Linked DNA regions of Azoarcus olearius. The protein of the gene in region 1 interacts with the protein of each later gene in a pairwise test. Links are inferred from orthologs where the notes say so. Each region holds a gene or a part of one and is shown on either strand. Other genes may lie near its edges.

Region 1 (3,183 bases):
CCATTCTCGGGCTGGCGCTCAGCTTCTTCGCACTGTTCCTGCTGCTGCCGCTGATCGCGGTGTTCGCCGAAGCGCTGCGCAAGGGCTGGGTGACCTATCTCACCTCGCTGTCGGACTCGGACGCGCTCGCGGCGATCAAGCTCACACTGATCACTGCGGCGATCGCGGTGCCGCTCAACCTGGTGTTCGGGGTCGCCGCGGCGTGGGCGATCGCCAAGTTCGAATTCCGCGGCAAGCACTTCCTCACCACGCTGATCGACCTGCCGTTCTCGGTGTCGCCGGTGGTGGCGGGCCTGATCTACGTGTTGCTGTTCGGCGCCCACGGCTGGTTCGGCGGCTGGCTCGCCGCGCACGACGTGAAGATCATCTTCGCCGTGCCCGGCATCGTGCTGGCAACGGTGTTCGTCACCTTCCCCTTCGTCGCGCGCGAGTTGATCCCGCTGATGGAAGCGCAGGGCCGCGAGGAGGAAGAAGCCGCGGTGGTACTCGGCGCCTCCGGCTTCCAGACCTTCTGGCGGGTGACGCTGCCCAACATCAAGTGGGGCCTGCTGTACGGGGTAATCCTGTGCAACGCGCGCGCCTTCGGTGAATTCGGCGCGGTCAGCGTGGTCTCCGGCCATATCCGTGGCCAGACCAACACCATGCCGTTGCACGTCGAGATTCTCTACAACGAATACAACTTTGCGGCCGCCTTTGCGGTGGCCTCCCTGCTGGCGCTGCTGGCGCTGGTGACCTTGGGCCTGAAATCCTTCATCGAGTGGAAGGTCGGCCGCACGCATACCGAATCGGAATAAAGGAAGCCCGCATGAGCATCCAGGTCGAAAACATCCACAAGCAGTTCGGCAGCTTCACCGCGCTGAACGACGTCTCGCTCGACTTCCCCAGCGGCGAACTGGTCGCCCTGCTCGGCCCCTCCGGCTGCGGCAAGACCACGCTGCTGCGCGTCATCGCGGGGCTGGAAACGGCGGATTCCGGCCGCGTCATCCTCGAAGGCGAAGACGCCTCCGGCACCCACGTGCGCGAGCGCCAGGTCGGCTTCGTGTTCCAGCACTACGCGCTGTTCCGCCACATGACGGTGTTCGAGAACGTCGCCTTCGGCCTGCGCGTCAAGCCGCGCAAGGAACGCCCGAACGAAGCCGAGATCAGGAAGCGCGTCCATCGCCTGCTCGAACTGGTGCAGCTCGACTGGCTGGCCGACCGCTTCCCGGCGCAGCTCTCCGGCGGCCAGCGCCAGCGCATCGCGCTCGCCCGCGCGCTCGCGGTGGAACCGCGCGTGCTGCTGCTCGACGAACCCTTCGGCGCGCTCGACGCCAAGGTGCGCAAGGAACTGCGCCGCTGGCTGCGCCGGCTGCACGACGAACTCCACGTCACCTCCATCTTCGTCACCCACGACCAGGAAGAAGCGCTGGAAGTGGCCGACCGCGTGGTGCTGATGAACAAGGGCAAGGTCGAACAGGTCGGCACCCCGCAAGAGGTCTACGAGCACCCGGCGACCCCCTTCGTGTATGGCTTCCTCGGCGCGGTCAATCTCTTCCACGGCCGCGTGGAAGGCGAGCATGTGCGCGTCGGCGAGGCAGTGCTGCCGCACGACGGCCGCGATGCGGAGCACGGCGTCGATGTGGTCGGCTTCGCCCGTCCGCACGAACTCGACATCGTCACCGACCTCGCCGCGCCCAACGGCGTCGATGCCATCGTCGCGCGCGTGCTCGCCTTCGGCGCCAGCGTGCGGGTGGAACTCGACGCGGTCGAAGCCGAGGGCGACAGCGGCCTGCCGCGCCACTACGAGGTGGTGCTCACCCGCGAGCGCCTGACCACGCTGCCGCTCGCCGAAGGCCAGCGCGTGCGCCTGGTGCCTTCCCAACTGCGCGTATTCCCGCGCGAGGCGGCCTGATCATGAACTTCCAGCAACTGCGCATCGTGCGCGAGACGGTACGGCGCAACTTCAACCTCACCGAGGTCGCCAACGCGCTCTACACCGCGCAGTCCGGCGTCTCCAAGCACATCAAGGATCTGGAGGACGAACTCGGCGTGGAGCTGTTCGTGCGCCGCGGCAAACGCCTGCTCGGCCTCACCGAGCCAGGCAAGGAGCTGCTGCCCATCGTCGAGCGCATCCTGCTCGACACGCAGAACATCAAGCGCCTGGGCGAGCAGTTCGCGCAGAAGGACAAGGGCCATCTCGCCATCGCCACCACCCACACCCAGGCCCGCTACGCGCTGCCGCCGGTGGTGACGCGCTTCAAGGAGGAGTTTCCGAAGGTGCATCTGGAACTCCACCAGTGCGGCCCGAAGGAAATCGTCTCGCTGCTGCGCAGCGGCCAGGTGGATATCGGCATCGCCACCGAGGCGCTGGGCGAGGAAGACGACCTGGTGAGCTTCCCCTTCTACCAGTGGCAGCACACGCTGATCGTGCCCGAAGACCACCCGCTGACGCGCGTGCAGCCGCTGACGCTGGAAGCGGTGGCGGAATACCCGATCATCACCTACCACGAGGGCTTTACCGGCCGCACCCGCATCGACGCCGCGTTCGCGCGCGCCGGCATCACGCCGGACATCGTGATGTCCGCGCTCGACGCCGACGTGATCAAGGCCTATGTCGAACTCGGCCACGGCGTCGGCATCATCGCCGCGATGGCCTTTCACCCGCAGCGCGACGCCGGCCTCAAGCTGCTCGACAGCAAGGGCCTGTTCGAGATGAACACCACCTGGATCTCGCTGCGCCGCGGCCACTACCTGCGCGGCTATGCGCTGCGCTTCATCGAATGCTGCTCGCCCGCGCTCACCGAATCCCGCGTGCGTGACGCGGTGTTCCCCAAGGTGTCGACGCAGTAAACGCAGGCGCCGCGCGGACGGCGCCGGCAGCGCGGCGGCGGCGCAATGCCGCCGGCAAACGCCCGCGCGCCGCCAATCGTGCAAGAATCGGCCTTCCCCGGTTCCCGCATCACCCCTCGTCGCCATGAAGAAGTCCCTCAGACGGATCGCGCCCGCCGTTGCGCTTGCCTTCGCCGCCACGCTGTCCGCCACCGCCGCCCACGCGGGCGCCACGCTCGACCAGATCAAGCGCAAGGGCGAACTCGCCTGCGGCGTCAGTTCCGGCGTGCCCGGCTTTTCCGCCACCGACAGCCGCGGCAACTGGAGCGGGCTGGATGTCGACGTCTGCCGCGCGCTCGCCGCCGCGGTGCTGGG
Region 2 (3,188 bases), 2.1 Mb from region 1 along the record:
TGGCGCGTCATTCCGGCGCCGCGCTGGGAAACGAAAACCTCGTCGCATGTCCGCCCGCGCAACAGGGCTGGCCGTGCCTCGCGCAGGTAGCGGCCGAGCCACTCGAGCGCGATGTCACCGGTGGGAACGAGGCGTTCCTTGCTACCTTTGCCGAACACCCGGATTACGCCTTCGCCGGTGCTGATCGCAAAGAGTTTCAATTCCACCAGCTCGGAAACACGAAGCCCGCTCGCATACAGCAATTCAAGCATGCTGCGGTCCCGCAGGCCATGAATCGTGTCGACGTCGGGCGCTGCCAGCAGCGATTCCACCTGTGCTTCGCTGAGGGTGCGGGGAAAGCGTTCGCCGGTCACCGGGGCGTCGAGCTGGACGGTCGGATCCTGAGCGATACGGCGCTGGCCGAGCAGCCCACGGTAAAAGCGGCGCCAGGCCGACATCAGGCGGCGCTGGCTGGCGGGTTTGGCGCGGCGGCTGAATTCGGCGAGATACGCGGTGAGCTGGCTCTCGTCCGCTTCGATCAATTGAGTTCCGCGACCGGCCAGCCAGGCGCCGAATTGCGCGAGATCGCTCCGATAACCGGCAATGGTATTGGCTGCCAGGCCGAATTCCAGCCACAGTGCGTCGCAGAACAGATCGAGTTCGGCGCGCGTCTCCGCCGAGAGCTGTTGTTCGAATGCGGTCACGGACGGGGGGGGGCGTGGTGATCACGAGGTGGGTGCGGCGAGGCCCGAGGGCCTCGCCGACCCGCTTGCTCTACCCCAGAGCAATATCGGCTGGAATCGTGGATTCCCTTGCGGCGATTATGCCACGAACGTCGGATTCCGACGTCTGCCTCGTCTACGTAGAAACCCTTAAGGGCGGGGATTTTCTCACGCCTCGCGTTGATCCCCATCCTGACTTTCGGCTTATCGGCGGATCTCGCCATTGCCGAACACGATCCATTTCTGGCTGGTGAGCCCTTCCAGCCCCACCGGGCCGCGGGCGTGGATCTTGTCCGTGGAAATCCCGATTTCGGCACCGAGGCCGTATTCGAAGCCGTCGGCGAAGCGCGTGGAGGCGTTCACCATGACGGATGCCGAATCCACCTCGCGCAGGAAACGCATCGCATGGGTGTAGTGCTCGGTGAGGATCGCCTCGGTGTGGCCCGAGCTGTAGGTGTTGATATGCGCGATCGCTTCATCCAGGCCCGCCACGACGCGGATCGCGATGATCGGCGCGAGATATTCCTCGTGCCAGTCCTGCTCGGTGGCGGGGCTGAGCCGGGCACCTTCGATGCCGGCTTCGCGCAGCAGCACGAGCGCTTCCGGGCACGCTCGCATCTCGACGTTCCTCGCCGCCAGCATCCGTCCGATGTCGGGCAGGAAACGCGGGGCGACGGCACGGGCCACGAGCAGCGATTCCGTGGTGTTGCAGGTGCCGTAACGCTGGGTCTTGGCGTTCTCTACGATGGGCAGCACCTTCGCCGGGTCGGCATGGTCGTCGACGTACACATGGCAGTTGCCGTCGAGGTGTTTGATGACGGGGACGCGTGCCTCGCTGGAGACTCGCTCGATCAGCCCTTTGCCGCCGCGCGGCACGATCACGTCGACGAATTCGGGCATCGTGATGAGCGCGCCAACCGCAGCCCGGTCCGTCGTTTCCAGCACCTGCACGGCCGTTTGCGGCAGGCCGGCGGCGGCAAGCCCGGTGCGCACGCAGCTTGCAATCGCCTGATTCGAGCGCAGCGCTTCCTTGCCGCCGCGAAGGATCGCGGCGTTGCCGGATTTGAGGCACAGCGCCGCCGCGTCGGCGGTGACGTTGGGCCGCGCCTCGTAGATGATGCCGACCACGCCGAGCGGCACACGCATCTTGCCGACCTGGATGCCGGAAGGGCGGCGCTTGACGTCGGTGATTTCCCCCACCGGGTCGGGGAGTGCCGCAACCTGTTCAAGCCCGGCGGCCATGCCTTCCACGCCCTTGGCGCTCAGCGTCAGGCGGTCGATCAGGGCCTCGTCCAGCCCGGCCGCGCGGGCTTCGGCGAGGTCGGCCGCGTTGGCCGCCAGCAGCGCGTCGCGACTGTCGCGGATGGCTTGCGCCATCGCCACCAGGGCGGAATTCTTGGCATCGGTGGAGGCTGCCGCAAGCGTGCGGGAGGCGGCGCGCGCTTCGCGGCCGACGGTCTGCATGTAGTGCTGGATATCCATCATCGTCACAGGCGGAAAAGCCAAAAAGGGATTAAAGCACTGATCGCGGCGCCCGTGGGCCACGCGCTACATCCGCCGCGGAACGGGTCAGTGACGGCAGAGCCGCAGCGCAAGCTGCAGGAATTCGTCCCACACGTCGCCGTCCGCCAGCCCCTTGATCATCCGGTCGATGCGGGCCGCGTGCATCAGCGCGGCGCGCAGGCGCCCGCCGCCCAGGCGGGCAAGGGCGCGGGTAAGGAGTTGCTTGCGTCGTTCGTCGAAGACGCGTTCGGCCTTGAACAGCGCGGCGAGTGGCTGGCCGGCGTCCTGTCCGGCGCGCAGCAGCGCGAGGCTGCGGGTTTCGTTGGCCAGCGCCCACAGCACCAGCGGAGGCGCCGCGCCCTCGCCGTGCAGGCCTTCGAGCAGACGGGCGCAGCGCGCCGGGTCGCCTTCCAGTACGGCCTGTCGAAGGGTATCGATGTCGTAGCGCGCGACGTTGAGTACGGCTTGCTGGACGTCATCAAGGGTCAGTTGCGCGCCGTGCGGAAACAACAGCCCGAGCTTGAGGATTTCCTGATGTGCCGCGAGCAGGTTGCCTTCCACGTGGTCGGCAATGAAAGCCAGCGCTTCCGCCGGGGCGGTGAGGTGTTGCGCGGCCAGCCGCTGCGCCAGCCACTGAGGAAGGCGTTCGCGTTCCGGCGCGTTTAGCTCGATGACCGTGCCGGCGTCGCCCAATGCCTTGAACCAGCTGGTTTTGCGTGCCTGCCAGTCGAGTTCCGGCAGCGTCACCAGGGTGAGCGTGGCAGCGGGCAGTTGCGCGACATAGCGCTGCAACGCGTCGCCGCCATCGCGCCCCGGCTTGCCGGTGGGAATGCGCAGATCGATGAGCTTGGCGCCGCCAAACAAGGACATGTTGCCGGCGGCGAGTGTCAACGAATCCCAGCGGAAGCCCTGGCCCACCACCAGCGTTTCTCGTTCCGAATAGCCCTGGCGGCGCGCTGCCGCGCGGATTGCGTCGGCGGCTTC

The links.
Region 2: the proteins of dqs_RS07140 (region 1) and dqs_RS16545 interact in binary tests that used the Escherichia coli proteins (3 or more experiments, as listed by UniProt). The link is inferred for Azoarcus olearius from one-to-one orthologs.

What each region holds. Positions count from the first base shown.
Region 1 is NZ_CP016210.1:1,535,380-1,538,562, reverse strand. What follows is about bases 1-2,848. They hold dqs_RS07140 (sulfate/molybdate ABC transporter ATP-binding protein), read left to right. Parts: upstream 1-805; coding sequence 806-1,891; downstream 1,892-2,848. Other genes in these bases: dqs_RS07135 (CysB family HTH-type transcriptional regulator), read left to right, coding at 1,894-2,829; cysW (sulfate ABC transporter permease subunit CysW), read left to right, coding at 1-794. In the rest of the region: dqs_RS07130 (amino acid ABC transporter substrate-binding protein), read left to right, coding at 2,954-3,183. UniProt on the Escherichia coli protein: Part of the ABC transporter complex CysAWTP involved in sulfate/thiosulfate import. Responsible for energy coupling to the transport system.
Region 2 is NZ_CP016210.1:3,625,012-3,628,199, reverse strand. Bases 45-2,897 are described here. They hold dqs_RS16545 (glutamate-5-semialdehyde dehydrogenase), read right to left. Parts: upstream 2,184-2,897; coding sequence 906-2,183; downstream 45-905. Other genes in these bases: holA (DNA polymerase III subunit delta), read right to left, coding at 2,271-2,897; xerD (site-specific tyrosine recombinase XerD), read right to left, coding at 45-683. In the rest of the region: more of xerD, read right to left, coding at 1-44; more of holA, read right to left, coding at 2,898-3,188. UniProt on the Escherichia coli protein: Catalyzes the NADPH-dependent reduction of L-glutamate 5-phosphate into L-glutamate 5-semialdehyde and phosphate. The product spontaneously undergoes cyclization to form 1-pyrroline-5-carboxylate.